DNA from 3 places in the Lysinibacillus sp. NPDC096382 genome. Region 1 is predicted to be linked to each of the others. Evidence: riboswitches for the same ligand, from Rfam matches in the RefSeq annotation. Region 1 holds a riboswitch; each other region holds the start of a gene.
What was found. Region 1 has a riboswitch for cobalamin ahead of ACIQZA_RS12715 (FecCD family ABC transporter permease). Riboswitches for the same ligand answer to the same signal wherever they lie in the genome.
Positions count from the first base shown of each region.

Region 2: another riboswitch for cobalamin. It lies ahead of ACIQZA_RS09630 (hypothetical protein); the one in region 1 lies ahead of ACIQZA_RS12715 (FecCD family ABC transporter permease).
Region 3: another riboswitch for cobalamin. It lies ahead of ACIQZA_RS05940 (hypothetical protein); the one in region 1 lies ahead of ACIQZA_RS12715 (FecCD family ABC transporter permease).

Region 1 is NZ_JBIWFC010000007.1:192,769-202,816, reverse strand. Features, by position in the region: gene ACIQZA_RS12725 (DNA topoisomerase III) at 1-223, opposite strand, end outside; gene ACIQZA_RS12720 (hypothetical protein) at 573-752, shown strand; cobalamin riboswitch at 948-1,131, shown strand; gene ACIQZA_RS12715 (FecCD family ABC transporter permease) at 1,321-2,310, shown strand; gene ACIQZA_RS12710 (ABC transporter ATP-binding protein) at 2,311-3,084, shown strand; gene ACIQZA_RS12705 (ABC transporter substrate-binding protein) at 3,143-4,141, shown strand; gene ACIQZA_RS12700 (precorrin-3B methylase) at 4,189-4,884, shown strand; gene ACIQZA_RS12695 (nucleotidyltransferase) at 5,667-6,509, shown strand; gene ACIQZA_RS12690 (peroxiredoxin family protein) at 6,742-7,254, opposite strand; gene ACIQZA_RS12685 (MarR family winged helix-turn-helix transcriptional regulator) at 7,720-8,151, shown strand; gene ACIQZA_RS12680 (ABC transporter ATP-binding protein) at 8,222-9,985, shown strand; gene ACIQZA_RS12675 (ABC transporter ATP-binding protein) at 9,978-10,048, shown strand, end outside.
Region 2 is NZ_JBIWFC010000005.1:68,516-78,563, forward strand. Features, by position in the region: gene ACIQZA_RS09590 (arsenic transporter) at 1-403, opposite strand, end outside; gene ACIQZA_RS09595 (YebC/PmpR family DNA-binding transcriptional regulator) at 565-1,284, opposite strand; gene ACIQZA_RS09600 (low molecular weight protein-tyrosine-phosphatase) at 1,486-1,950, opposite strand; gene ACIQZA_RS09605 (lysophospholipid acyltransferase family protein) at 2,201-2,809, opposite strand; gene ACIQZA_RS09610 (putative RNA methyltransferase) at 2,889-3,725, opposite strand; gene ACIQZA_RS09615 (MATE family efflux transporter) at 3,725-5,110, opposite strand; gene ACIQZA_RS09620 (tyrosine-protein phosphatase) at 5,365-6,132, opposite strand; gene ACIQZA_RS09625 (ABC transporter substrate-binding protein) at 6,604-7,572, opposite strand; gene ACIQZA_RS09630 (hypothetical protein) at 7,569-8,117, opposite strand; cobalamin riboswitch at 8,317-8,523, opposite strand; gene ACIQZA_RS09635 (hypothetical protein) at 8,732-9,280, opposite strand; gene ACIQZA_RS09640 (hypothetical protein) at 9,497-9,706, shown strand; gene ACIQZA_RS09645 (C40 family peptidase) at 9,818-10,048, opposite strand, start outside.
Region 3 is NZ_JBIWFC010000002.1:437,875-447,922, reverse strand. Features, by position in the region: gene ACIQZA_RS05975 (hypothetical protein) at 233-433, shown strand; gene ACIQZA_RS05970 (thymidylate synthase) at 479-685, shown strand; gene ACIQZA_RS05965 (Rrf2 family transcriptional regulator) at 799-1,209, shown strand; gene ACIQZA_RS05960 (NAD(P)-dependent oxidoreductase) at 1,286-1,915, shown strand; gene aspA (aspartate ammonia-lyase) at 2,296-3,714, shown strand; gene ACIQZA_RS05950 (methyl-accepting chemotaxis protein) at 3,952-5,202, shown strand; partial or broken gene ACIQZA_RS05945 (amidase family protein) at 5,431-6,899, shown strand; cobalamin riboswitch at 6,987-7,170, shown strand; gene ACIQZA_RS05940 (hypothetical protein) at 7,417-8,181, shown strand; gene ACIQZA_RS05935 (GTP-binding protein) at 8,370-10,048, opposite strand, start outside.

The DNA of each region.
Region 1 (10,048 bases):
CTGGAATAATAGGTAAAGTTTCTAATGTCCATTTTTTCCATGTAGGATTATATTCTTCAGGGGCTTTCAGTTCACATAGATGTCCAATCGCCCATGTGATAAGTGCTCCACCTGGAAAGTATGTGTTTGGCTTAACTTCAAAAAAACCAGGTTTTTTTGTAAAAGAAAAGGGGGCAGCTAATTTTGCAGCCTGGTCTGGTTTTTCTGCAATTACTATTTTCATATGCTTTTCTCCTATTAATAATAATTACAACTTTATGTTTAATAATTATAAATGAATTTTAAGTATAACGGTTATATTAATAATTGTGTCCTATCTTTTATTAGGAAATCCAATTAGGTTGACTAATAATCTAGGCTTTTAGACATTTTAATTCAGTCAAAATAACAAACCATGTAACAACACCGCCTAAAGAAAAAACATTATTACGAGTAATGGAGACGTGTGGTAAAGGGATTGTAAATGAAGATAGTAATGAAATCATGGAGGCTATTTTAAGCGGTTATAGCATTGGTACCCCGGCTCTCGGGCAGAGACGATAAAGAAACTTATTACAGTCGGCTATTTAGCTATGGAAAATAAAAATTTAGTGTGTACGGAGCTTGGTAAAAACTTGGTAGAAAATTTTCTTGTAAAAGATTTATTTGATTTAGCGTTAACTGGTAGATTAGAAAAAACATTATCGGAAATTAAAAAGAAAGTTTACGAAGGAACAGTTCCTACATTTAATTGTTATTTTTCCGTCAAATAGTGTACTGTGAGGAATTTGTATAGTAAGTAAGATAAATCACTATCTAAATTTATTTATTTTTCTAATAATAATTAATGTTCAATGGTGCTATTTTACGGCTATTAAACGCTCGTTAATTAATATTTTTACTTTAATGTAATATATAATATAATTGCTATCTGGAAAATATTCTGATATTGTTCCTCTTATAACTTAATAAAATATTATTTTGTTGGTGCGAATGACTTGTTCGTTTGCTTAAAAGGGAAATCGGTGCAAATCCGATGCTGTCCCGCAACTGTAATGGAGAGTCTATACAATATGTCACTGTAGCGAGCTATGGGAAGGCGTATAGATAATGAACCTAAGCCAGGAGACCTGCCAATAAAAGCAACAAACTTACATAGAACCACGAGGATGGTTGTAGTGACTGGGAATCGACGCCTTTTATTTAACTATGACATCCTCTTGTAGATAAGGGGATTTTTTTATGCCCTTTGCTTTAAGAGAGGAGCGCGTTTTGAAGAATCCAACAACAAGAAAAATCAACCTACTTTTAGTCGTATTAACTGGTGTCGTTCTAATATCCATGACATCAGCGATAATGGTAGGCTCTGTGTCTATTACACCTAGTATTGTATGGCGCATTATTTTATCGCACATCCCGTTCAATCCACTTGGCATTACATTGGATTGGAGCCGTTCACAGGAAATCATCATATGGCAAATTCGTACTCCCCGCGTAGTACTTGCCATAATAGTCGGAGCGGGTCTTGCCATTTCGGGTGCTGCTATTCAAGCTTTAGTGCGCAATTCAATCGCGGACCCCTATATTTTGGGGGTATCTTCCGGTGCATCTGTCGGGGCTACATCTGTTATTTTACTTGGCACATTTTCATTTTTAGGTATGTATGCGCTATCATTTGCTGCTTTTATAGGTGCGACAATTGCAGTACTGATTGTGTTTTTCTTAGCACGAGTTGGGGGGCGAATTTCAGTTGTTCGATTATTATTAGCCGGAATTGCCGTGTCACTAGTTTTGTCAGCAATGACGAATTTTATGCTCATGATGACGAAGGAAGAGGGGGGCATAAAGGCAGTGATATATTGGATGATGGGAAGTTTGGCTGGAGCGAAATGGGTGAATATAATGATTCCGTTCGTAGTTTTAACGATCGTCTACATAATTTTACGTCTACATTCACGCCATTTGAATTTACTTTTACTTGGCGAAGAATCTGCTGTTACGCTGGGGGTTAATTTAGAGAAATTTCGATTGCTACTAATTTTAGTAATTTCCCTATTAACAGGTGTCCTTGTTGCTGTAAGTGGTGCAATTGGCTTTATTGGCCTGATTATTCCACATATCGTACGCATGATTGTCGGCTCAAATTATAAGTTTGTACTGCCAGTCAGTGCATTAATTGGTGCGATATTTTTAATATGGGCTGATGCAGTTGCGCGCATTGTGATTGCACCTGAGGAAATGCCGATTGGAATTATTACGGCTTTATGCGGATGCCCATTCTTTATATGGATGTTGCGGAGGCAAATGTATTCTTTCGGGGAGGAGAATTAAATGGTATACGTTGCAAAAAACGTTACTTTTGCCGTGCAGCAGGTGAAAATATTAAACAATGTTTCTGTACATATTCAAGAACGCGAGTTTGTGGGCATAATTGGCCCTAATGGCAGTGGGAAATCGACCCTATTAAAAAATATGTACCGTATGCTACAACCTCAAGAGGGAGAAGTATTTTTATTTAATGAAAATATTTACAAGCAATCTTCAAAGGTGATAGCAAAGCAACTAGCCGTCGTAGGGCAGGAAACACCAGTGCTATTTGAGTTCACTGTTAAGGATCTTGTGGCAATGGGACGTACACCGCATAAAAGGCTTATGGAAGTAGATACAAAAGAAGACCTAGCTATTGTTGAGGAATCGATGCAGCAAGCAGGGGTACTGCATTTAAGTGAACGTACTTTTAGTTCCTTATCTGGTGGTGAGAAAAAACGGGTCGTTGTTGCAAGGGCATTGGCGCAACAGGCTAAGGTCATGGTATTAGATGAGCCAACGAATCATTTAGATATTCAACATCAACTCCAGCTCATGGATTTAATACGGGGCTTGCCGATCACGGTCATTGCAGCCTTACATGATTTAAATATAGCAGCAACTTATTGCGATAAAATTTATGTTTTAAAGGACGGAGAAATTGCGGCATATGGAACTCCGGTTGATGTATTAACACCCTCATTGCTACAAAAGGTGTTTGGTGTACATGCGGAAGTTAGTGTACATCCTGTCACGAAAAAGCCGCATATTTATTATATATCTGAGCAATTTTTATAGTTAGTTAAGGGTTTTACATTTCTTTCTATATAGTATTTAGAAAAAAGGAGAAGTAGACATGAAGACATTAAAAAGCGTATGGCTTGTTCTTGCAATCGCAATGCTAAGTATGTTAACAGCTTGTGTTAACGAGGAAAAACAGGAGTCATCATCGCAAAGCGAACAAGTAGAACCAGCAAAAGCAGGAGCAACGGAAGTAACGATTGACAATAACGATACGACACAAGTCTATTCGGAAGCACCAAAAAAGGCAATTAGCTTAAATCAGCATGTGACAGAGATTATGCTAGCGTTAGGCTTAGAGGATTCAATGGTCGGAACAGCGTATTTAGATGATGCAATTTATCCACCGTTACAAGCAGCATATGAAAAAGTTCCAGTATTAGCTGAGCAATACCCAACAAAGGAACAAGTGATTGATGCAGGAGCAGATTTTTTATATGCAGGCTGGAAAAGCGGGTTTAGTGAGAAGGGTGTCGGAACATCAGAAGAACTAGAAGCACTTGGCATCCACACTTATTTACATACATCTTCAAGCATTAAAAATCCTAAGTTAGAGGATATTTTCGGGGATATCCGCAATATTTCTAAGATATTCCATGTGGAAGACCGTGGAGAAAAATTAATTGAGCAAATGACAAAAGATGTAGAGGACATTCGTACGAAGCTTCCGCAAGAGGAGGGTAATTTACGTATTCTTGTATTTGATAGTGGTGAGAAAGATGTTTTCACTGCTGCACAAAACTTCATGAATGAACTTGTGACAGTAGCAGGTGGAAAAAATATATTCGGCGATGTTGAGTCTGGCTGGACAACCGTTTCAAAAGAAGATGTAGTTGAGCGCAACCCTGAAGTTATCGTTGTAATTGACTATGGTTCAACTACTGCTGAAGAAAAAATTAATTTCCTAAAAAATGATCCGGCACTAAAAGAAACGGAAGCGGTAGTAAACGGACGTTTCGTTATTTTACCACTATCAGCAGCGTCTGAAGGTGTTCGTGCGGCTGAAGCAATTCGAATTTTGGCACAAGGATTTTATCCAGAAAGCTTTCAATAAAGAAGAGGAGCTAGCCATGTGCTAGCTTTTTTCATAGGAGGGTAAAAATGACTATAAATGCTTTTAGCCATAATATTCCTGAAAAAACATTTGCTAAGTTAAACAGAGAGGGTGAATTTACGCGTCTTGCTGTGAGTCCTGGCATTATCAACAAACATTATACACCAGCACAATTTCAAACAATCGCAGAGGTAGTCGGAGTGAGTGGTGCTATTAAATATTCTGCGTCCTACAGTATACTACTATCTGTACCGACAATAGAATTTACGGCGGCCAAAAGGAAGTTGGAAAAGGTGGGCTTATATATTGCAAAGCAAGGTCAGATTGTAGCTATGAAGGCTTGTGATTTTTGTGATGGCGATAAAATGGAGGCAGCACAGATTACAGAGGAGCTGTATCAGCAGCTTGAAGGCTTGGAAGTACCAAGCAGGATTCGCATTAATATGAATGGCTGTGCATCAGCTTGCTATAATGCCGTTTATGATGATATTGGGCTTGTATATCAGAAAGATAGTTTCGATGTGTATTTAGGGGCAGTTCCAATGGGGAAAAATGCACAGGCAGGGGAGCTATTTGTGAAAAAAGTGCCTGTACAGCATATTGAAAGTCTTTTACAGGAAATAATTAGGGTCTATAAAGAACTTGCTCGCCAAACAGAGCCCTTTTATAAATTTTACAAGAGAACAAAAGATGCAGACTATTGGCAAACGATAAAAAATCACCCAGGTAATCAACTACTATGAAAATAGTTCCGCGGATTCTAGTAGGATATGATGAGCTACATACAAACAATTCGTAAGTTGATTGAGAATGGCTAGCCGACGAAACGGTATTGGGGAATGATTAAAAAATGGTCTAAATTCGGTGCTCAATTTAAATGGTTCATCACCAAAAGTGGTGGATGACTTTTGTTAAAACTTCTACTATGTAAATAGTTGATTGGAGTGGAGACTGGGCGACTCCTCGGGGGTCAGCGATAGAGGAACGAAGGCTAAAAGCATCACATCCTGTGATAACGCCTTCGTGACCAACATCGTGTTGGCCCGAGACCCTGCAGCGTAGCGGATGTTTTCTGTGCGAAAGCGTAGCGACAGCAACACCAAAAGCGGCACATCGGACGCCCCCAGGAAGCTCTGCTCTGCGCGAAAGCGAAGCGTCAGCGGCAAAGCGCCCAGTCGGAACGGAAATCAACCACACGTTTTGCTGATGATCCAATTAAATGTGAAAAATTCAAATAAAGAGTATTTTAGCTAGAAGACGGAGTTTACTAATAATAAGGATAAAAATTACGAATTAAACAATATGAAGGTTATTTTAGCCTAATGTGTACTTCTAAAATGAAAGTAGGATAGCGTGTTCGATAGAGAACGTGCTATCCTATTTTTATGCGAAATAGATATTAATAGATAGTAAAGAAAATGACTATGTAAAGTCATTATTGATCGTTAGAAGATAAAACCCATAGCGAGAGGCGTAGCATAGTAGGTAGACGAAGTGACTATAAATTAATAAAAGGAGATATGTGATGACTATTATTAAAGAAATTGGAAGCTTATGTATTACTGATAGCGATGGCCACATTATTAACCATTCAGACTGGGATAAAATCAACCCAATTTTTCATCCTGTGATCTACGATGTGGTTAATACGTATTCCACTCACCTTCAAGATGACTTACATAGTGTATACATAAGAGGATCCATTCCAAAAGGGATAGGTATTGAAGGCGTAGCTGACTTAGACACAATAGCGGTTACAAAGCAAAACCCTAATAAACCACAGTTAAAGCGGTTAAAAGAAGTAGAACAACAATTAAATCAAAAACATACTTGTGTAGATGGTATTGAACTAAGTTTATACTGTGTAGAAGATATTTTAAATGCGTCATCTTTTTCAATCATTAGTTTCATACTCAAAACCCATGGAATATGTGTGTTTGGAGAAAACTTAATACCCCAATTACCAAGATATAGAGCTGACGAAGCTTTAGCAAATGACCACCTTATTCATTTACAAGGTCAAATTAAAAATGCCTGTGATGATCTTCAAGATAATTCTGATATAGAGGATATGAAAGATTGTTGCAAGTGGATTATGAAAATTTTAGTAAGAGCAGGACTTGCGCTTGTCATTACTAAAGCAAACACATATACAAGGGATTTATATCCTGCTTATAAATTGTTTTCGGAATATTTCCCTGAAAAGGAAAACGACATGAAAAAAGCGCTAGAATATGCCATAACACCCATAATAGATGCAAACCTATTGTTATCGTTTTTAAATGAATTTGGAACGTGGATGATTAGTGAAGCTGATAAATGGTTACAATTCTATAATCCCAATAGAGAATTAAACATGAAAATATAATCTAATGAATAACTTACGAAGTTCGAATTCACGTTAGTAGCTACAAATGAAATTAGCTTTGTTGATTCCATATACAGAAAAAGGTAATCACATCTTAGTCATGTTTAAAATGAGATTACCTTTTATTTTTAAGCATTTTAATTTTAGAGCAATCGTATAATGCAAATCATTCGAGATTGATAGTTTTTCTACTTTTGTTGCTCTACAATTGCGCTCAATCAAATATTTTTATTTATTGATTTGTCTTTAAATTCTTTCCGATATATTGGATAATTTTGCGAAGTTCAGTAGATGATGGGCGTCCAAATGGACTTGTTTGTTTTTGTTGATATAGCAGTTGTCCATTTTCATCAACTAAGAAATAAGCTGGTTCTCCATGCGTACCATGATCCTCATATGGAGCATTTTCTCCATGATAAAAAACATCATATGCTTTTACTGTTTTTAACTCTTTATCAGTTAAGACAGTAAAAGTAATGTTATGTTCATCAACCATTTTCTTTAAATTTTCTAACTGGTCCGTTGAGATTGTAATTAGGTGTACATTCTTGCCTTCAAAATAACTTTTGCTTTCTTCAAGCTCTTTTAAGTCATGAAGACAAACAGGGCACCATGATCCTCTGAAAAAGATAATGAGATGCCAACTTTTATGCTGGTCTTGATGAGATACAAAAGAGAATTCTTCGCCATTAACTGCTGGAAGAGTAAAATCGGGGACTTTATCACCCAAATTAAATGTAGACATACTTATCCTCCTAAAAATTGTGAATTCTTATTGAGCTCTGGTAGAGATTTGGAACACATTTATATTCTTTCCTTTTCTAAATTAGATATGTAAAATATAATCCCTAACTAAACTGAAAAAAAACGTTCCTTCCAACGCATTCCAAGCTGTAAATTTTTTTATATTCAGGCTTAGAAGAGTGAAAATGAATATTGTTATTTTGTCATTTCTTAGCATACTTTATTTCAAAGCAAAATCACTTATTTACATAACAAAAAGTGGTTTTACTTTTTTGTTGAACTTTTTGCAGGCCATATGGCAAACTGAATACGAAGATAAATCTGAACATGATCCATCTTTTACCTAAGGGCATAAGCGTCTTACGAATAAAATTATGTATTGAGTTACATACGACATGCCCACCAGTACACTAAATCTAGTTTTTAAATACTAAAGTTTGCACGCTAACATATAGGAGGTAGAAAATTGAGCAAAAAGAGATCAGTTGGGTTAGAGTTACGTACATTGTCGCTCTTAATGAGAAGACAATTGGATCAAACACTAATGGAAAAAGAAAACCTTACTGCCATGCACGGTTGGACGATTAGTTATCTTTACAAAAACCAAGATAAGGATGTCTTTCAAAAAGATTTTGAAAGAGATTTTTCTATTCGTAAATCAACAGCATCTAGAATACTAAAGGCTATGGAAAATAACGGTTTGATTACAAGGCAATCTGTGCCCTACGATTCAAGACTCAAAAAAATTGTCTTAACAGAAGATGCGCTGAAAATACATGACAGTATCATGACTCGTAGAGCGCTTCTTGAACAAAAATTACTAACAGGTATCCCGGAAGAGAAACTTGATGTGTTTTTTGAAGTAATGGATGCTATGAAAGAAAATATAGAATCTTGAAGAAGATGCTATTTTGTTGTTTTATGACTATATAGTTAGCATGCTAACTAAAATGAGGAGGACTGCAAATATGTTGAAAATATTTAAATACTTAAAACCGAAAGAATGGACGCTTATTGTTGCTAGTATTGTGTTCATTGTAGGGCAAGTTTATTTGGATTTGAAATTGCCGGATTATATGGCTAAAATTACGACTCTTGTACAAACAGAGGGCAGTAAAACGAGCGAGATATGGACAGCTGGAGGAAAAATGCTGTTATGTGCCCTTGGCAGTATGATATTGGCAGTCATTGTGGGCTATTTTGCGGCAAAGGTAGCAACGTCGCTGTCAAAGGAATTGCGAAAAGGCGTATTTGATAAAACTTTATCTTTCTCTATGGAAGAGATTAATGGTTTTTCAATCGCAAGTTTAATTACTCGTTCGACTAATGATATAACGCAAATACAGCAAACTGTTGCAATGGGTCTTCAAGTAATGATTAAGGCTCCTATCCTTGCAACATGGGCTATTTTGAAAATTACCGGGAAAAGCTGGGAGTGGTCAGTGGCAACGGGAGTAGCTGTCATTGTTTTACTTATTTTGATAGGCAACCTGATCATTTTTGTGCTACCGAAATTTAAAATCGTTCAAAAAATGACAGATAATCTAAACCGAGTAACAAGGGAAAGTTTGACTGGTATTCGTGTTGTTCATGCTTATAACGCACAACAATATCAGGAAGAGAAATTTGAAAAAGTAAATAAGGATTTAACGGATACAAATCTTTTCGTGAACCGACTTATGGCTCTTATGCAGCCGGGTATGGGTCTGATTATGTCAGGATTAACGCTATCTATCTACTGGATCGGTGCTCATTTGATTAATAATGCAGGGGGTATGGATCGAATCGGTTTGTTCAGTGATATGGTTGTATTTTCTTCCTATGCAATGCAGGTAGTTATGGCATTTATGCTGTTATCAATGACCTTTATTTTGCTACCGAGAGCAGCTGTATCTGCAGTACGTATTAATGAAGTACTCGATACACCTCAAACAATTATGGATGGGAAATTGCAATCGTCGCCTAAGGGTATCGAAGGTGAAATTGAACTGCGTAATGTTAGCTTTAAATATCCTAATGCAGAGGACTATGTTTTAGAAAATATTAGCTTTACAGCACATAAAGGCGAGACTGTCGCTTTAATCGGTTCAACGGGTAGTGGTAAGAGTACGCTGATTAATTTACTCCCAAGATTTTATGATGCTACTGAGGGTGAGGTATTAGTCGACGGCATTAATGTGAAAGAGTATGCACAAGAAACTCTTCATAATAAAATTGGTTACGTTTCTCAAAAAGTCGTTCTATTTTCAGGTACAGTAAAATCTAATGTTGCCTACGGAGGTAACGGTCAGACTCCATCAACAGATGAAGAGATCAAGAAAGCAGTGGAAATTGCTCAAGGGAAAGAATTTGTGGAGAAAATGGATGATGAATATGATGCAGCTATTGCCCAAGGTGGTACAAATCTTTCAGGGGGCCAAAAACAACGTCTTTCTATTGCCAGAGCAGTGAATCGAAATCCAGAAATCTTTATTTTCGATGATTCGTTCTCTGCTTTAGATTATAAAACAGACCGTCAACTTCGTTCTACTTTGAAAAAGGAAACGAAAGGTGTTACCACTTTAATTGTGGCGCAGCGAATTGGTACGATTAAAGATGCTGATAAAATCATTGTTCTTGATGAAGGTAAAATCGTTGGTATGGGGAAACATAGTGAATTATTGGAAACTTGTCAGACTTATCAGGAAATCGCCTATTCGCAGCTATCGAAGGAGGAGTTGGAAAATGAGTAATACACAAACAAATAAGCCCCGAAAAGGTCCCGGTGGTCCAGGTCATATGAAGGCTCCTGGAGA
Region 2 (10,048 bases), on a different contig from region 1:
CGGTTAAATTTAACTTACGGATCATCGCTAGAACGATTGGTGTTAGTATTAGAGCTGCACCATCATTTGCAAATAACGCTGAAACAACAGCACCTAGACAGGAAAGATAAATGAATAAGCGGATACCATTCCCCTTTGCGATGCGTGCCATATGGAGGGCAGCCCATTCAAAGAATCCTATTTCGTCTAAAATAAGTGAAATAAAAATAATCCCTATAAACGATAACGTTGCATTCCAAACAATTCTTGTTACCTCAACAACATCTTGCCAAGTAACAACCCCGAGCGTCAATGCAATTGCAGCACCAATACAAGCAGACCAGCCGATCGATATTTTTCGTGGCTGCACTATTACAAAAAATAAAGTTACTAAAAATATAGCAATCGCTAATAAAGCTTGCACCGTTTTCCTCCCTAAATCAATTATGCCTCGACCTAATTACGTCTGAAATCGGCTTTGTACTTAGGCCTGTAGATGTTTTTGCGCGAAAGCGAAGCGCCTTTTGACACCCTCTGAAAGAAGTTGAAAACCAGTAGCTTTAGCTACTGGTTTTATTGTTTATATTATTCGCCTAAATCAGCATTATGGTAAACGTTTTGGACATCCTCTAAATCTTCTAATGCATCAATTAATTTTTCAAATTTCGCAACGTCGTCACCAGTTAATGCTACTTCTGTTTGTGGAATCATTGAAAGCTCTGCTACTGTAAACTCTTGAACACCAGCTGCTTTTAAAGCTTCTTGTGTAGCAAAGAATTGGTCTGGCTCTGCATAAATAATGACAGCCTCATCTTCTTCTAGAATATCACGAGCATCAATATCTGCTTCCATTAAAATTTCAAGAACTTCGTCTGCTGATTTACCTTCTAAACCGACTACTGCTGTTGAATCAAACATGTAGGCAACAGATCCACTGACACCCATATTCCCATTATTTTTACCAAATGCAGCACGTACATCAGAAGCAGTACGGTTAACATTATTCGTTAAAGCATCAACGATTAACATAGTACCAGCTGGTCCGAAACCTTCATAACGTAATTCGTCGAAGTTTTCATCGCCGCCACCCTTCGCTTTATCAATTGCTTTTTCAATAATATGTTTAGGAACACTGTATGTTTTTGCTCGTTCAAGAACAACTTTAAGGGCACGGTTTGATTCAGGATCTGGCTCACCTGATTTAGCTGCTACATAAATTTCACGTCCAAATTTTGCATTGATACGGCTTGTGCTTTGGTCTTTAGACGCTTTCTTTTCTTTAATATTGTTCCACTTACGACCCATAGTTTCCACTCTCTTTCAAATTATAAGTTTATCAAAATAATAGATGCACACTGGCACATCTGTAAATGGTGATTCAATACTTAATGTATCTTTACTCTGCAAATAATAACACAAAATATGCTTGCAAAGCTAGATATCCCAATGTTTAAGGTGACTTTATTAAGTCATTAATTGTAAAAAATTATTTCACTTAGAGCCACTTTATAATTGGTTTTCTACTTTGATTTTTTTTAAAAGTGCATGACAGCCTTCTAAGGCTAAATCATAGGTTTCTTGAAAATCTCCTGTATAGTATGGATCCGGCACGTCTTTTTGATGGTCGGTTAAATCTAAAAAGCGGAAAATCTTTGGAGAATCAGGATTACCAAGCATCGTTCGGATGTTACGTATATTGCTTTCATCCATGCCAATAATGTAATCAAAATTTTCAAAATCAGCCTTTTGTAATTGTCGGCCCTGCATCCCTTTCGTTGAGATGCCATACTCTTTTAGCTTTTCTTGTGTTCCTCTGTGAGGAGGTTCACCAATATGCCAAGAGCTTGTTGCAGCCGAATCTACTTCGACTTTATGACTCAAATGCTCTTTTTCTACTAAATCACGCATGACCGCTTCAGCCATTGGTGATCGGCATATATTCCCCAAACATACAAAAAGTACTCGAATCATTTTTATATCCTCCTCAATCAATTTCGCACTCGCGTAACTGTGGCTGTCGCTTTCGCGCAGAAAACATTTGCTGCTGTCGCTTCGCTTTCGCGCAGAAAACATTTGCTAAATGAAGATAAAGCACTCAAAATCAATGATTCTGAGTGCCTTCTAAGTTGTCCAGCATATAACCGTTAGGAAGCTACCCCACTTCAAAAGGTTGTGAAGGCTTGTATCTTCACAGGGAGTCCTCCTTTAAATATGTTTCACTTTATCTCTTTTCTGCCGCAACACGCTTCTCTAACTCTTTAGTTAACGCTACTAATTCATGTTCAAGACGATGAGTAAATTCCTCGCGTCCCTCTTTACCTTTTCCAGTTACATAAAACGGCTCTCCATAAATTAGATAACCTTTTCCACGCTTAAAAACATCCCCAGCATTACGAGCACCAATGTAAGCGGCTGGTACAATTTGAGCTTTAGATAGCTGTGCAATTGTAATCGCACCTTGCTTTAAATCCGAACCCTCAGCATTTCGTGTACCAGATGGGAAAATACCTACGATTTTACCCTCTTTCAATAACTGTGAAGGGATTTTAATAACACTTGGTCCTGGATTGTCACGGTCAACGGGAAAGGCATTTAAACGCTCTATAAGCCAGCCAATGCCTTTTGTATCAAACAATTGCTTTTTAGCCATAAAGTGAATTTCTCGAGGAGCCATTGAAACTCCAAGGTTTAAAATATCAACATAGCCTGTGTGTGTACATGCAATAATAAACCCACCTTCTTTCGGTAAGTTTTGCTCCTCATATACACGCGCCTTTGAACCCGTTAATTTTAATATCACTTTAACAACATTTGCTATAAATTTATACACTGTTTCATTCCTACCTTATTCAATAGTTATATCCATTGTAATCGAAAAGACCAGTATATCGCAATTGCATGTGAAATAACTAGACTCTTCCCACTAATACATCAACATCAATCGTAATTTCAGTTAACCGGATATTGACTCCTTCTTTTTTATGCCAGCCCATCGGTGTCATTTCAAGCAGTGCTGGTACAAGCTCTGTAGCTAGTGGTACCGTATACGTAATACGTTCTACATAAACATCGGCAAAGCTTTCTTTAAAGCGAGCAACGATTTGTTCATTCGAATAGGACTCTTTAGTAGAATCCGCATATAATTGTGATCGAAGCTCATGTAAGTACCCGCTTTGAGGTACAACCTTAACAACACAACCATTCTCGGTTAATAAACGTTTAAACTCTTCGTAATTGGCAGGTGATAAAATATTTAATATGGCATCGAAGCTTGATTTTGCAAATGGACTTTTCGCTAAATCACCAACACACCAAATTTGCTCTGGATAATGTCGGGATGCAGCAAGTATGCCTTCTTTCGCTATATCAATACCTATGCCAATACTGTTACCTTTTTTATCTTTCATAATACGGGCTAAATGCGAACCCTCACCACACCCTGTATCAAGCACGGTTTCTGCACTTGCAATTAGCTCTCTGATTTTTTCTTCTATTAAATCATAGATGCCACTATCAATAACCGCTTTTCGAGATTCAAAGAGGTCTTTACTGTACTTAGAAATCGCACCATGTGTCAGCATATTGACGTAGCCCTGCTTGGCAATATCAAAAGAATGATTTGAGGAACATACTAATCTCCCTTGCTCAAATACACTCATTGACTCCTGACAAATTGGACAAGCAAAAAGTGTTATATTTTTATCCATTAAGGCTGCCCCTGCAGCTCTTTTAGAAAGTGCTCCCATTAATTCGCCTCCTGTTGTTCTGTAGGTGAAACAAGTGCAAAACGCTCCCACTTACGACTTCTCCATCTAAAGTATACAATAATGGCTCGCATCCATTCATCTGCTGAAATCGCTAGCCAAATACCTACTAACCCCCAATGTAAAACGAATACGAACAAGTACCCGAGTGGAAGACTCATACATACCATTGATAAGAAACCGATTTTCACCGGGAATCTTGCATCCCCTGAGGCACGCAACGAGTTAATAACAACAATATTCATTGTACGCCCTGTTTCAAGTAGAATGCTTAATGCTAAGACAGATGCTCCGATAGCTATTATCTCTGAATTATCAGTGAAAACGTGCATAAGTTGCTTACGGAATATCGTCACAACTACAACCATAGTTATCGTAAAGGCAAAAGCTGCTCGTACACTTAACCAAAGCTGATGATAAGCTTGATCTTTTTTACCAGCACCGACATTTCGCCCAATAATTATAGCTGTGCCCGTCCCGATTGCAATCGCAAATAAATATGTAAACATCGAAATATTCATAGCATATTGTCTTGCAGCAAGTGTCTCTGAGCCTAAATACGTTGCATAATAAAGGAAGACAATCTGACAAAACTGATAAAGCACCTGCTCAAATGCTGACGGTAAGCCTATATTTAATATTTTTCGAACATATTCCTTTGAATACTCGAAATAATACTCTAGCTTTACTCTTACTTCCATGACTTGATACAACAGCCAGAAAAACACAAGAACCGCTAATCCCCGACTTACAACCGAGGAAATTGCCGCTCCTTTTACACCTAACTCCGGTAATCCTAGGTTACCAAAGATTAAACCGTAGTTTAATACAACGTGTAACACATTCATACCTAGTGATACATACATCGTTTGCTTTGTCCATCCATGTACACGGATAATCGCTGCTAATGCATTTATAATTGCCTGTAAAAAAATAAAGCTTCCTATGATCACTAAATAGCTTTGGGCATATTTAAGCACTTCCCCTTGCAAGTTCATCATGGTCATTAAATGACTCGAAAAGAAGAAAAATAAGACACTCATCATTAGTCCAACGATCAAATTCATCGTTACTGCTAAAGCGGAAATTTTCGCAGCTTCAAAAAAGCGCCTTGAACCTAAGTATTGAGATACAACAATGGAAGCACCATTACCAACTACTTCAAGTATTAAAATTGCAATATGAATATACTGATTGGCTGCACCAACCCCTGATACTGCATTATCTGATAAAGCACTGAGCATAAAAGTATCGGCTAGTCCCATTAACATAAATAAAAATACTTCTAAAAATATCGGCCACGTTAAATGGAACAAGCTTAACTTACTTGTCTCTTTTAAATCACTTTCTCTTACTGTATCTGACAATTTCAACTTCTCCTATACGCTTCATAAAGATTTTACGTGCGGTTAATTTTCCCGCTACCAATTTTGTGATGAGAGTTTTGTACCTAACGCTTCGCTTTCGGTACAGTTAAATGACTACTCGTTACAGCGGGATAAAAATATATAGTATCTTATCATAGATTTTTAAGGTGTAAAGAGTTTTTATAATGAAATATTGTAAAGCTAGTATAATACGTAAAAACCCCTCTCATAATTTTATGCGAAAGGGTTTCATATCATATTAAGTAATGATCCTGCAATTGCTTACGTTTTTCTGTTGTTAAACCAAACTCTTGCTCTAAAAAAGTGGTCTTAGAGCCATATCGGTTATCCATTGCATCAAATGCCGCTTGTAAATAGTCCTCACGGGCCGACATTAAAGCATAAAATTGCTGCAATTCTTGATCGCTATAACCTGGCTGAATTGTCTGAGCCATTCGTTCTACTAAGGGACGTAGATGTACATTTGTATCTAAATAGTCCTCCATAATTGTTTCCTCAGGTACATCTAAAGCAAGTAAAATAAGTGCGCTACCAATACCTGTTCGATCCTTTCCGACCGCACAATGATGAACAAGCCCTAAATTTTCAGGATGCTGAATCGTTGCTATTAACTTTTTAAACGAGTCATTATTAAAAGGCATTTGCGCATAAAACTCTCGGAACATCTCTAGGCTTACAACCTTATAAAAATCTTTTCCACCAGTGTTTGTAGGCATCTCAAAAGCATGATTTCCCTTTGCTGGTATTTGAAGATACTCGGCATATGGGAATACCGGATTAGGATTATTTTGAGCCTCATGGTCGTCTCGATAATCAAAAATTGTTTTCACACCAAGCGTTTTAAATAGCTCCTTATCTGCATTCGTCATTTTACCAAGTGCTGCTGAACGATAAATCAAACCATTCTTAACGGCACGTCCATCTCTCGACTTATAACCACCCATATCACGAAAATTATAAACTGCTTCAAACGGAACAATCTTCATATCAAACTGTTTCACTCACTGCACCTCTCTCTGTTAGCAAGCATTCTTACTTCTATATTATAAAACAATCCGATATAATACCAATTTTCAGACTAGGAAATGTCATACACTACTTCAAAAGCGATGAGGGGATTTAAGCGATGCTTTATTGAATAGGAGAATATGGCCGTATTACCTAATCACTTTTCATCATAGCGGAGCAGTTATCCACCTCACCTGTTCACTTTTTCATCATAATGGAGCAGTTATCCACCTCACCTGTTCACTTTTTCATCATAGTGGAGCAGTTATCCACTTCACCTGTTCACTTTTTCTTCATTGCTGAGCAGTTATCCACTTCACCTGTTCACTTTTTCATCATAGCGGAGCAGTTATCCACTTCACCTGTTCACTTTTTCATCATAGCGGAGCAGTTATCCACCTTATCCGATCATCAAAAAAGCTGCCCATAAAGGACAGCTTCAAAATACACTTTTTCAATATAAACTATTTAAATAACTCAGGGTATACTGCTTTTGCGATTAACTCAACTGCTTCGCCAATACGCGGACCCGGACGGTTTGAAATATCAGTATCTATAGAATAAACCGCTTTATTTTGAATAGCAGTGATTGAATTCCATCCATCACGAGAAAGAATTTCTGCCGCTGGGTCTTTCACATAGTTTACTGTTGTTAAAATGACAGCTGGATTTTTCGCAATAATATCTTCCTCAGATACCTTTCCCCAGCTTTTAAGGTCAGCAAAAACGTTGTTAACATTTGCAGCATTTAAAATTTCTTGTTGGAATGTACCAGAACCAGCTGTATAGATGTCTGGCTTTGGACTAATTTCTAAATAGATATTTTTTAGTTCTTTCACATCTTTAACTTTCGCTTGGACATCTGCAATTTTACCTTTAATATCTTCATTTAACTTGTCGCCTTTATCTTTGATGCCCATAACCGTTGCGACTTGTTCGATATCCCCGTAAACATCATCAAATGATTTAGCTGATTGAATGGCAAACACTTTAATACCCGCATCCTCAAGGCCTTTTAATGCATTTAAATTTTCTTCATCTTTGCCTCCAGTTGTATAGGCAATAACGACATCTGGCTTTAGAGCTAAAATACGCTCGCTATTGAATGTTGTAGAAGTAGAAACACGCTCAATTTTTTGCGCTTCTTCTGGATACGTATCATACTCAGTTGCACCTACGATTTTATCGCCAACGCCTAGCGCAAATAAAATCTCTGTATTACTCGGTTGTAATGAAACAATAGTTTTAGGTACTGCATTAAACTCTACTTCTACACCACGGTCATCCTTAACTTTATAGCTAGTAGTTTTCTCAACTTGTTGATCTTCTTTAGAAACAATCTCTTTATTTGCATCCTCTTTCGTGCCACAGCCCACTAATACGAGGGCCAGCATCAACACAGAAAGCCATTGTAGCTTAAACATTTTCTTCATTTCATTGATTCTCCTTTTTTCTTTTTCATCGGGTATGACTTACTAATAAACGGTATTTCAGCAATACCAGCATGCTGATTCATATAAACAGCCATTACAAAAAACACATTGGCTAGCAATCCTAAATAATCAAAGAGAATAGCAGGTACTTCCCGTTCTTCAGATACTTTGTGCAAAACACGGTATGATTTTTTCGCCTCACTACGGCATACATGTAATGCAGTAGCAGCCCCTGTCCCTTGAGGTAATACAAAGTTTTGTATTTCATCCTGAACATGACTAACATAGAAATCATAGCGATCACTTAGCCAAGTCAAATCATCTTCGGTTACCGCCAATTTACCTCGAACTGACCCATTTACATGGTAAGCCATTGGTAAAATAGCTAGTAAATCATCTGATATTACCTCCACTGTTTCCTTTTGTACCACCGCTAAAGCGACGCCAATATGTGTTGTAAGGCTATCCGTTCGAATTTCAAAATCTACCGTTGATGCCTTTTCACGCATAAATGGATAACAAGAATAACGTGCATCTTTTTTCAAATCTAAGTCCCCGCTTTCCATCGTGAAAAATTCTACTTTATTCACACCTTCTTAGGATTTCTTCCGGTGAAAGATAAGTGTACATAAAAAAACGTTGTTCCCATTCCTAAGGAAACAACGAAAATAACATAAATAGTGTCATATAGACACAGCATAGCCTATGTATTTGCCGCATATTCTCCTAGCTTCCGAAGAGTTATCATACGTTCAAACAAAGGTCGGTCTCCTGGCTTGTACAGTTCACTACATTCAATCATGTTGTGCGTCATAAAAAACCTTCCCATCAGATCATTCGACAGTGGTATATCTTTATGATTCCTGTACTTACAGTTGCGGAAACAGCTTCGGTTTTTCACCGAATTCCCGATTATGCTATAGTTCAGCACCCTTATTCTGCAAGAATTATTCACTTGTAAAGCAGTTTATCATAGATTAATAGGAAAAAATAGATGTGGAATTAGAATAAACAAAAACGATGGGAAAGATCATGCAGGTATCACCATATGCACGTGGGTGTTTTCATTTGCTCGTGCAGTATTATATTTCATAGATCGATATTATAAAAGCTATCTCTCAACGAAAGCATTTGCGTAAAAACAGCTATTTTACATCTTTTAACGGATGGCATTCTTATATTTCTTTTTGCATTTACCATCTTCTTCTTCTTCAATCAATCGCTGTGCAATCTCTAGTAGTTTCGGGTCTTTCGTTTCATCGAATAGCTTTTTAAAAGATACAATAATATCATAGCGTATCGATGTCGGGTGCTTTTCGTCTAAGCATATTTGAAATCTTTTCGCCAAATATGACACGACTAAATCTCTTTGTACCTGCCCTGCTAAACCTATTTTCCAAATCGCCTGCAAAGTATGCCTAGCAGTTTCTATTTTTTCATCATACGTTACTGCCCAAATCTTTAAGAAGTCCTCTAATACTCTTTCTTCAGGATCACTTTTTGCTGCCAATGCGCATAAAAATTGTGCAGCACTTGCACGTACATGTCCATTTCTATATGTAAGAGCTTGAACAAGTTGTTCCCAAACTGAATATGTCCAATCAACTGGTTCCTGCATAATTTTCATTAATTCTTCGTATGATTTGTATTGAATATCAAGGTCACGCTCTGTTAAATTACTAAAAAGTTGCAAAATCTCTTTTTCCATGATTCATCCCTACCTTTATGAACGCAAAAATGACAAACTTGTAAGTATTGTAATAATTTCTATCATTCGTTACTTTATTACTACGAAACTAAAGTCACAAACAGTTTAACTATATTTCAAAATTATCAGAAATGAGTATCAATATGCAAGAAAACAATTCTTTCGGCTATAAAGACACATTTTACATGTTAGCTTTATAATTGGAATTAGCCTTCTATGAATCCAGCGAAATACGCTATAACGATGACAATCATTATATGGATAATTGATGCTATACCTTACATCGGCTCTATTTTCATTTTAGTAACAGGTAATATTGTAGTAAATATATCTATTTATGTAAATTTATTCATCTTAGATGCTATTTTACTCATTATTCATCGAGTAGTCGAGCCTAAATTAATGGATCTATATCTGGCTGTATGATTTTTACTCGGAGGGCCTTAAATACCGTCAAATAAAAAAAAGGTCATCTTTGTAATTTTTTTTACAAGGATGACCTTTTCGCTATTTAAATCGTCTATATAATAGTAGGGCTTATTGAATACGACCGAAGCCTACTAAATATTGATTCCACCAATCAAGTGATTCAATGACAACACCTTTATTTTGAGCATCAATCATCGTGTTATTTCCTAAGTAAATACCTACATGCGCTATGCCTGAACCATAGCTGAAGAATACTAGGTCACCTACACGTGCTTCACTTGCTGAAATACGTTGTGTTGCTAAATATTGTTGTGATGCTGTACGTGGTAAAGATACGCC
Region 3 (10,048 bases), on a different contig from region 1:
GAGGCCAAGCGACGGATAGAGATCAGAATGACGGAAAGAACCACCCAATCGACAGATAGAACCAACAAATCGCAGGATACTACCGCCAAAAGAGAGATACTTAATTTATTTTAAAGCTAAATCCCTAAGCACTTTATATGAAGGATATTTAAATTCATGAAAATTTTACCGATATAAGTTTTAATCTGGAAGTCCTAATAAAAATTTAGAGGTGAATGATGTGAGGAGATCGTTGATTTTTCAAATAGACGGAAAAGGGTGTGAGCAGCGTTTAAGGACGAAATTGCTGACCAATACTCCTCAACAACAAGAGGAATTTATTCATCAACATGAGCTACCACACATCTCTACAAAATTAACACAGGAGCAAATACATAAAATGATGCAAGTCGTTGAGGAAATTCGCCTGAAACGTTATAAAGAAAGACTATAAATGTAAGCGCCTTCTAAGCTATAATAGCTGAGGAGGTGTTTTATTATGAACGTGATCTTTGTAGATTCGGTTTTAGGTACAGAGCTTTTGCAAATGGTGTCACATGATGTGGCAGGCATATTGGCTGCGGCACAAGGAGAAAGTGTGACGTTTCCAGTTGGCCATTTTAAGTATGATTTTCATAACTTAGACTTTTATGAGGAAGATGGAGAAATACGACAAGAATTAGTTATTTACGTAAAGCAATTATAATTATCGTATAATACTCTGATAACGGTAAAAAATAAATACAGGTGCAAATAGAGCAATTTGCTTGTTTTTATTTAATCCTGTAACTATAATAGTTACAACAGGTGGTGATACATATGGTGAACAGTCGATATTCGGTAGCGATCCATATACTTTCGCTCATTGCAACAACATCTGATAATAGCCAGCTGACGTCTGATTTCATCGCAGGTAGTGTAAATACAAATCCAGTTGTCGTGCGACGAATGATCGGGGTGCTTAAAAAAGCAGGCTTGCTTTCGTCACAACCAGGAATTGCAGGCTATGATCTATTAGTGGAGCCAAAAGATTTAACGCTATTAGCCATTTACCATGCGATTGATGGACCAGAGCAGCTTTTTGCGATTCATGATGAGCCAAATCCAGCATGTGCGGTTGGTCGAAAAATCCAACGGACATTGGAGGGTGTTTATACATCTGTTTGGCATGCAATGGAAGAACAACTACAAGCACAAACTTTACAGGATGTGCTAGATCAACTTCGTTAAAATCAACGAAGTCGGTCTTTTGTATCTAACCTGTAACTTAAATAGTTACAAATGAAAAATAGGAGGAATTATAAGTATGAAAATAGCAGTAATTGGTGCAACAGGGAAAGCAGGACAAAAAATTGTAGAGGAGGCACTACAACGTGGTCATGATGTCACTGCGATTGTTCGTTCAGCTTCGAAAATAACAGCAAATATGCCAGTAATTGAAAAGGATGTATTTGAATTAGCTCAAGAAGATGTGAAAGGCTTTGACGTAGTCGTAAATGCATTTGGAGCTCCTTTTGGTCAGGAGGAATTACATGTGAAAACTGGCCGTCATTTAATTGATATTTTCACTGGTATTCATACAAAATTATTTGTTGTCGGTGGTGCGGGTAGTCTTTTTGTAGACCCAGAAAAAACTGTTCGAGTAATGGATACACCAGATTTTCCAGAAATGTTTTATGCGACAGCTAAAAACCAAGGTGAAAATCTACGTGACTTACAACAATCAACTATTACTTGGACATTTTTAAGCCCATCTGCTTTCTTTGATCCAGAAGGTCCACGTACAGGTAGCTATACAACTGGAGAAGATCATTTATTAGTAAATGCTGCTGGTGAAAGTTATGTTAGTTATGCAGATTATGCCGTTGCGGTATTAGATGAAATTGAAAATCCGAAGCATGTTAACAGCCGTTTTACAGTTTCTTCTAATCAATAAGGATTAACTGAAGTAATAACTTTTTATTTAATGAGAAATGTATAGCAGATGGAGTATTTCTTAAAACTTTATTAACAGCTATAAATGAAACATGTATTTTAATTAAGCGTGTTTGGGCGCAATTTTCAAGCGAGTTGACTAGTTTGGTTCAACTCGCTTGAGATCTTTACTTAGTCTGTTCGAATGATGTCTACAACGTACTGTTCAATTGCTTAATCTCTTCATCAAATCTTCTTTTATAAGCTGTATTTACTGGTCATTAATGTTAATAGTAGCGCTTAGTTTGTGAAATTTTCATTTTCCAGACAAATGACTGTTTACATTACTGCATTAATTAGCTACTATCAAGTGTGAGTATTACATAAAAGGAGACGACAATTATGTCCACACAACGTATAGAAAAAGACTTTTTAGGTGAACGTGCATTACCAAGCAATGCTTATTACGGGATTCAAACGCTTCGTGCTACTGAAAACTTCCCGATTACAGGATATACAATTCACCCTGCTCTTATTAAAGCAATGGGTATTGTAAAAAAAGCAGCTGCTTTGAGTAATATGGAAGTACACCTACTTTCAATAGAAATCGGAGATGCAATTGTCGAGGCTGCACAAGAAGTTATTGATGGCGAATGGGATGCTGAATTTATCGTTGACCCAATCCAAGGTGGAGCTGGCACTTCTATTAATATGAATGCCAACGAGGTTATTGCTAACCGTGCCTTAGAGATTTTGGGCAATGAAAAAGGGGACTATAAATCAATTAGCCCAAACAGCCATGTTAATATGTCACAATCAACAAACGATGCTTTCCCAACAGCTATTCATATTGCTGTGTTGAATTTGATAGATGAACTACTTCTTACAATGGAAAACATGCAAGCAGTGTTCCACCAAAAAGCGGAGCAATTCGCGCATGTTATTAAAATGGGTCGTACGCATTTACAAGACGCTGTACCGATTCGATTAGGACAAGAATTTGAAGCATATTGCCGTGTTATCACTCGTGATATTGTGCGTATTCGTCAAACTCGCCCAAATTTATATGATGTAAATATGGGAGCAACAGCTGTTGGTACAGGATTAAATGCATTCCCTGACTATATTCAATCAGTTGATGTACATCTTGCTGAAATTTCAGGATTGCCGCTTAAAGGCGCTACACACCTTGTGGATGCAACACAAAATACAGATGCTTATACAGAAGTATCAGGCGCATTAAAAATCTGTATGATTAATATATCGAAAATCGCGAATGACCTTCGTTTAATGGCATCTGGTCCACGTGCGGGGCTAGGGGAAATCATTTTACCAGCTCGTCAACCTGGATCTTCTATTATGCCAGGGAAAGTAAATCCTGTTATGCCAGAGGTTCTTAACCAAGTGGCATTCCAAGTAATTGGTAATGACCATACTATTTCTTTAGCATCTGAAGCAGGGCAATTAGAATTAAACGTTATGGAGCCTGTGCTTGTCTTTAACTTAATTCAATCTATTAGCATTATGAATAATGTGTTCCGAGCATTTACACAAAATTGCTTGAAGGATATTGAAGCAAACGAAGACCGTATGAAAGAATATGTGGAAAAAAGCGTTGGTGTGTTAACAGCAGTAAACCCGCATATTGGCTATGAGGTAGCTGCACGAATTGCGCGTGAAGCAATTTTATCTGGTCGTTCAATTCGTGAACTTTGCATTGAAGAAGGCGTACTAACGAAAGAACAATTAGATTTAATTCTGGATCCTTATGAGATGACACATCCTGGTATTGCCGGATCAAGTATGATGAAATTAAAATAATTTATTATGAAAGCACTTTGTCTAAAGCAAAGTGCTTTTATGTTTTAAAAAACTAATATTTGAAGGAGTCATACTTTTAGATCATACGTTGAGTAACTACTGTTTTTAGATGCTGCGAAAGAACTTTCTCTTTTCTATATCATTATCTTACAAAAGTTGGTCTTTTTTCTATGAATTTCAGTAGAATTAAACTATAATAACTACGTTGGAATAATATTATAGTTGGAGGAATTTAGTATGACTTTACGGAAAAGAAGTATAATTTGCTTTTCTACTTTAAATGTTCTTATGGGTGTTATTTTAATTATAGACCTAGCAAATTTAACTTCATTAAAATGGCTATCCACTTTATTAACAGTAATAGGAATAACTATGACATTATCGTGTATTTTCTATGTGAAATTTAAAATTATTAAGCCTATTAATCAATTAGCTGAATCCGCTCAAGCAATTGCTGATGGAAATTTAAGTACTGCTCCGATTGAAATTAATTCCAATGATGAGGTATCAGACTTAGCTAAAGCGTTTTTAAAGATGAAAGAACAATTACATACAATGACACAAAAAATTGCAAGTAGTTCTACAGATTTATCAGCGAGCATAGAAGAGCTATCAGCAAGTACAAATGAAATTACAGATGCAGTTAATGAAGTTGATTCACAAATGGAGAATACGACTGAGGGTCTTAAGAAAGCAGCACAATCTGCAAATGAAAGTGCGATTGCTATGCAAGAAACTGCAGATGGCATTGAACGTATTACTGTGGCAACGCAAGATGTATTTGATCATGCAAAAGAAGCAAATGACATCGCAGGAAATGGTGCGGAAATTTTACACGTAGCTAAAAATCAAATGGAGTTTATTTCAACTTCTACTGAAAAAACAAGTGAATTAATGCAGCAATTATCAAGCAAAATGACTGATATCAAGTCTATGACAGACATGATTACGGCTATTACTGATCAAACAAATTTGCTAGCATTAAATGCAGCAATTGAAGCAGCGCGTGCTGGCGAGCATGGTAAAGGCTTTGCAGTAGTCGCAGAGGAAGTTCGAAAATTGGCAGAGCAATCTAAGCATTCGGCTATTCAAATTGTCGAGCTTGTAGTTGGAATAGAAAGCGATACAAAACAAGTAGCTACCTCTGTTGAAAAGGACTTGAAAAATGTTCAACAGGGCGTCTATGTCATTGATGAGGCTACAAAGTCATTCGGTACGATTTCTCAGCATGTTAGCAAAATGACGAACCAACTAGAGGATATTTCCGCAACAGCAGAAGAGCTTTCAAGTAGCGCGAATGAGGTTACAAATTTAGTATCGACAATTGCAAACGGAATGGATAGTTTGTCTAATTATACAGGGGTCATTCTGCAGTCTGTTGATGAGCAAAGTGCCTCCATGCAAGCGGTCAACATGGTGGTGTCGCAAGACTTATGTGTACAAGCTGAAAATTTACAAAAGCTTACACAGAGATTTAGTGGACAATAATTGAAAGAACTATATTACCCATAAAAAAAAGGCTATTTTGCAGGAATAAATTTTCTGCGAAATAGCCTTTTTTTATCAAGTGCATTGATTAGCGTAGAGCCGAAAATTAAATATTAAATAAGCCGAAAAAATCGGTTGTTATCGTTAAAAGTACTATGCTAATCATAAATAATGTAGGTATAAGTTTACCTTTTTGGTATAATATTGAAAGAAGGGTAGGGAATATGAATGGGGATAAATTTTAATAGCTTTCTTAAAGAAGAATTGTCAGTAAATGATATTCAGACAGCAATGGAACAAGGTGATATAACATCAAAAGAATTAACTATGTATTATTTACATAGAATTGCTAAGTATGATCAAGGTGGACAGAAAATTAATTCTATGCTTGAAATTAATCCTGAAGCGATATTTATTGCTGAAGCATTAGATGAGGAAAGATTAACAAAAGGGGCTAGAGGGCCACTACACGGAATTCCGGTGGTTTTAAAAGATAATATCGAAACGAAAGACTTTATGCACACTAGTGCAGGTGTAATAGCATTAGAAAATTATTTAGCAAAGCAGGATGCATTTCTAGTAAAAAAGCTTCGTGAAGCAGGGGCTGTTATTTTAGGAAAAACAAATATGACTGAATTAGCAAACGGTATGTCGAGTACGATGTGGGCAGGCTATAGTTCTCGAGGTGGACAAACACTTAATCCTTATGGTGATCCAGAACTTTATGTGGGAGGATCTAGCTCAGGATCAGCGGTAGCAGTTGCAGCGAATTTTTCTGTTTTATCAATTGGAACTGAGACAGACGCTTCGATTTTAAGTCCAGCTATACAAAATTCAGTAGTTGGCATAAAACCGACTGTTGGGCTCATTAGTCGACAGGGCATTATTCCGTTTACATACTCTCAAGATACAGCAGGATCAATGGCTAGAACTGTAACAGATGCAGCTATTTTATTGGGCGTATTAACAGGAGTAGATCAAGACGACGTCGCTACATATAAAAGTGAACAAAAGTTATATAAAGATTACACCAATTTTTTAGATGCAACTGGATTAATTGGTGCTAGAATTGGTGTTTATAATAATGCCTCAAAAGATTATTATGACTCAGTGGAATATGACGGAACACTTTTTAATAATGCCATTCAGGTTTTGAGAGAGCAAGGAGCCGTTATTATTGAAGGCGTCGAAATCCCTTCTTTTCATAGAGACTGGAAATGGGGAGTACCGCAATACGAATTAAAGCATAGTTTAAATAATTTTCTTGTAAATCTACCTTCCCAAATGCCTGTCCATTCTATTTCTGAGTTAATTCAATTTAATAAACGATCAAAAGGAAAGTCGTTAAAATATGGTCAGGATAAATTGGAATCGAGAGAGAAATTATCGAATACGTTAAGAGATTCTGACTATTTAAATGCAAAACTAGAGGATTTGTATTTTTCTCAAGAGCAAGGAATCGATTATACATTAAAAAAATATGAATTAGATGCGATTATCTTTCCATCATATATAGGTTCAACAATTAGTGCGAAAGCTGGATATCCGTCTATTGCCGTCCCAGCAGGGTATATGAAAAATGGAGACCGTTTGGGGTAACATTTGCAGGAACTGCATTTAGTGAGGATGTACTAATAAAACTCGCATTTTCATTTGAGCAAGCAACTAAACTACGAAAAGCTCCGAAGTTGTATTAAGATCCAACCAGACTCAATTGACTTTAAAAATACAGTACTTTACAATTAAAGGTAGGGAACTCGGTATTTTCCAGTTTCTTAACAACTGAATAGCGTGGAATAATAGGTGTAAATTGCGTGCAATTTACTTAAAAGGGAAGTCGGTGCAAATCCGACACTGTCCCGCAACTGTAAATGTGAGCGACTTTTCATATACCACTGTTTAACGACGGGAAGGGGAAAGGTAGCGATGATCATGAGTCAGGATACCTGCCTATTATGAGTACACACCATAACCCTACGAGGAATAGGAGGTGGCATGTTGACAAAACAGAATGCTCTGTTCGTCACTGTACGTCAAACGCCCAAAATAAGAGGAGGTATTAGCTATCGTGCTAATTCTTTCATATTTGGGCATTGTTTGACGTTATATGATGAACGAAAAAGATAGAATGAAGGATTTCCTCGCTTTAATAGGAAATCCTTTTTTTACTGATGACTTCCGTTTTGAAAATATGTACGAAAAGAGGATGCACGTATGACGAATATTCATGTATGTACAGCACAGGAATCGCAATATGTAGATATGAAAATTTGTAAGCTGCCACGCATTGAAGCTACTAAGAAAGCTACAACAAGAATGGCTGTAGAATCACTTGTCGACCAATTAATAGCTAGCAAACTAATTAGTAATGAACGATTGTTTGAGCAAATTTTATATAACAAAGATATTATTTGGATTCAAAATGAAAATTTTAATGGGCACCTTTTTGCAAAGGCGGATACTACAGATCAACTTAAAACAAAAACAAATAGTTTTATGATGTATATGCCGACAAATCCAATTATCTATGAGGTGAACGGTGAGCATCATCATTTAATTACACGCATTGATTCGACTCGTGCTAAGCCAAATTTAGAGCGACTAGCCCAAGCTCCTAAGCCAATATTAAGTGCTGCTCGAGTCAATGATTTATTATGCTCAATAGTGATGCGCTTTTATGGAACATATTTAGAAGATTTATCACAGGTAGCTCCTAAAAACAAACAACTGATTAATTTTGTAGAGCGCGAGTATCATCAATTTTTAGAAGCTGTGAAGGAACTAAATGAATATCATTTAAACTGGCACCCACGTGGTAACGGTCATGAACTATTACTGGAATTAATTGATAATTTACAACTTTTGAAAAGTCGACCTGGCAAGGTTTTAATTGATTTCTCTAATCCCCATAGCTACGTTGTTGTGGACCCTTCATATCGCATTTTCAAACAGGCACAGAAAACAGTGCAAGCTTTGTAAATTAATTTCGTGCTGGGTGAAGGGAATATCAGCGAATGGGGGTGGAATATTCGCGGAGGCAGAGTAACTACTCGAGCGGAGCCAGAATACTCACGGAAGTAGGACAAATCCTCGCGAGGAGCCAGAGAATCTCAACGAAACATAAAAAACAGGACATTGATAGATAATCATGTCCTGTTTTTATGATTTCAGTCAATACAATGCATCGCCGCCTCTGCCTCATGCCATGGAACGGAGTAACCTTTGCCTTTTGCACAAAAAATACTAGAAGATGTATATTCGGGATCGGCGTTTTTATCGTAGCCAATTTGTGCAATGATATCTTCTGTATTGTGACACACATCATAACCATCAAATTGGAGAGAAAGTACGCCCTTACCATTAGTGTAGGCGGCAAAGATTGTACTGTAGCTCATAAATGTTGCGACAGGAGCGCGGCCAGTTAAAATCGCATCATGTTCAGTTAAGATTGGCGCGTCAAATGTACCAGCAGCTTGTTGAATATCGGTCATCATCCGGCCAATAAAATCACTTGGAGCTTTAAGTTTAAAACGGTAATACGGCTCTAGTAATACATTTTCTGCTTGCTCCAGCCCTTGCCGTAATGCTCGGAATGTTGCTTCTCGGAAATCGCCACCATCTGTATGTTTAATATGTGCGCGTCCTGTCAAGAGAGTGAAGCGAATATCTGTCACAGGGAAGCCAGTTAACAACCCATGATGATCGCGCTCGAATAGATGTTTTTCAATGAGTCGTTGATGCCCAACCGATAAATCATCTGCATGACAAGCATTGACAAATGTATGACCAGTACCGCGTGTATTTGGCTCCATCAATAAATGTACTTCTGCATAATGCTTTAAAGGTTCAAAATGACCATAGCCTGTCACCGTTGTTGCAATCGTTTCCATATATAAAATCTGTGGTTCGCTAAATAAAATGTCTAGCGAGAAGCGTTTGTTCAGCACATCGATAAGAACCTCGAGTTGGATGACACCCATAATATGTACATGAATTTCTTGAAATTTTTCATGCCATAGCACACGTAATGATGGTTCTTCTGCTTCAAGTGTGCGGAAAATTTTTAAAACTTCCTTTATATGCTGATCGCCTTCATATTGTACTTTTGCCTGTAAAGTCGGTACTAACTCATAGGGCTGCGGGTTACCTGAAAAACCAATGATATCGCCGATGTTTGCTTCGCTAATCCCTTTTACTGCGAAAATCTCCCCAGCCTCGACCTCTTGAACTGTTACATAACGGCTGCCGTTGTAAAGTCGAATCTCAGTTACTTTTTCTGTTGCATCTTCAAAGGAAAATTCATCACGCACATGTAACGTTCCTTGCAATGCCTTGATAAAAGTTAAGCGTTGATGCCCATCATGACGAATTTTAAATACTTCACCTTGGAACGGAGCTTTGTTATTAAAATGTGTTTTTGTAAGTAGGGGGAGCTGTGCTAAAAATTCCTTTATCCCAATATCTTTTAAAGCAGAGCCAGTAAAACATAAAAAGGCTTTTTCCTGTTTAATCATCGTATGTAAACGAGTAAGGCAGCTAGAGCAATCCAATGTTTCATTTAGAAAATCGTCGAGAAGCTTTTCGTCACGTTCAGCAAGCCACTCCATCATGCGATTTGAAACATAGTCTGAACGGAGCGGTTCATCTACGAATAATACATCCTCAGAACAGTCCTTTTGAAGCTGTACCATAACGGCTTGAACATCTGCCCCTTCACGATCAATTTTGTTAATAAAGAAGAAAGTTGGGACGTGGTATTGGCGTAAAAGTTGCCACACTGTTTCCGTATGACCTTGTAGTCCTTCAACCGCACTTACAATAATGATGGCAAAATCCATAACCCGAA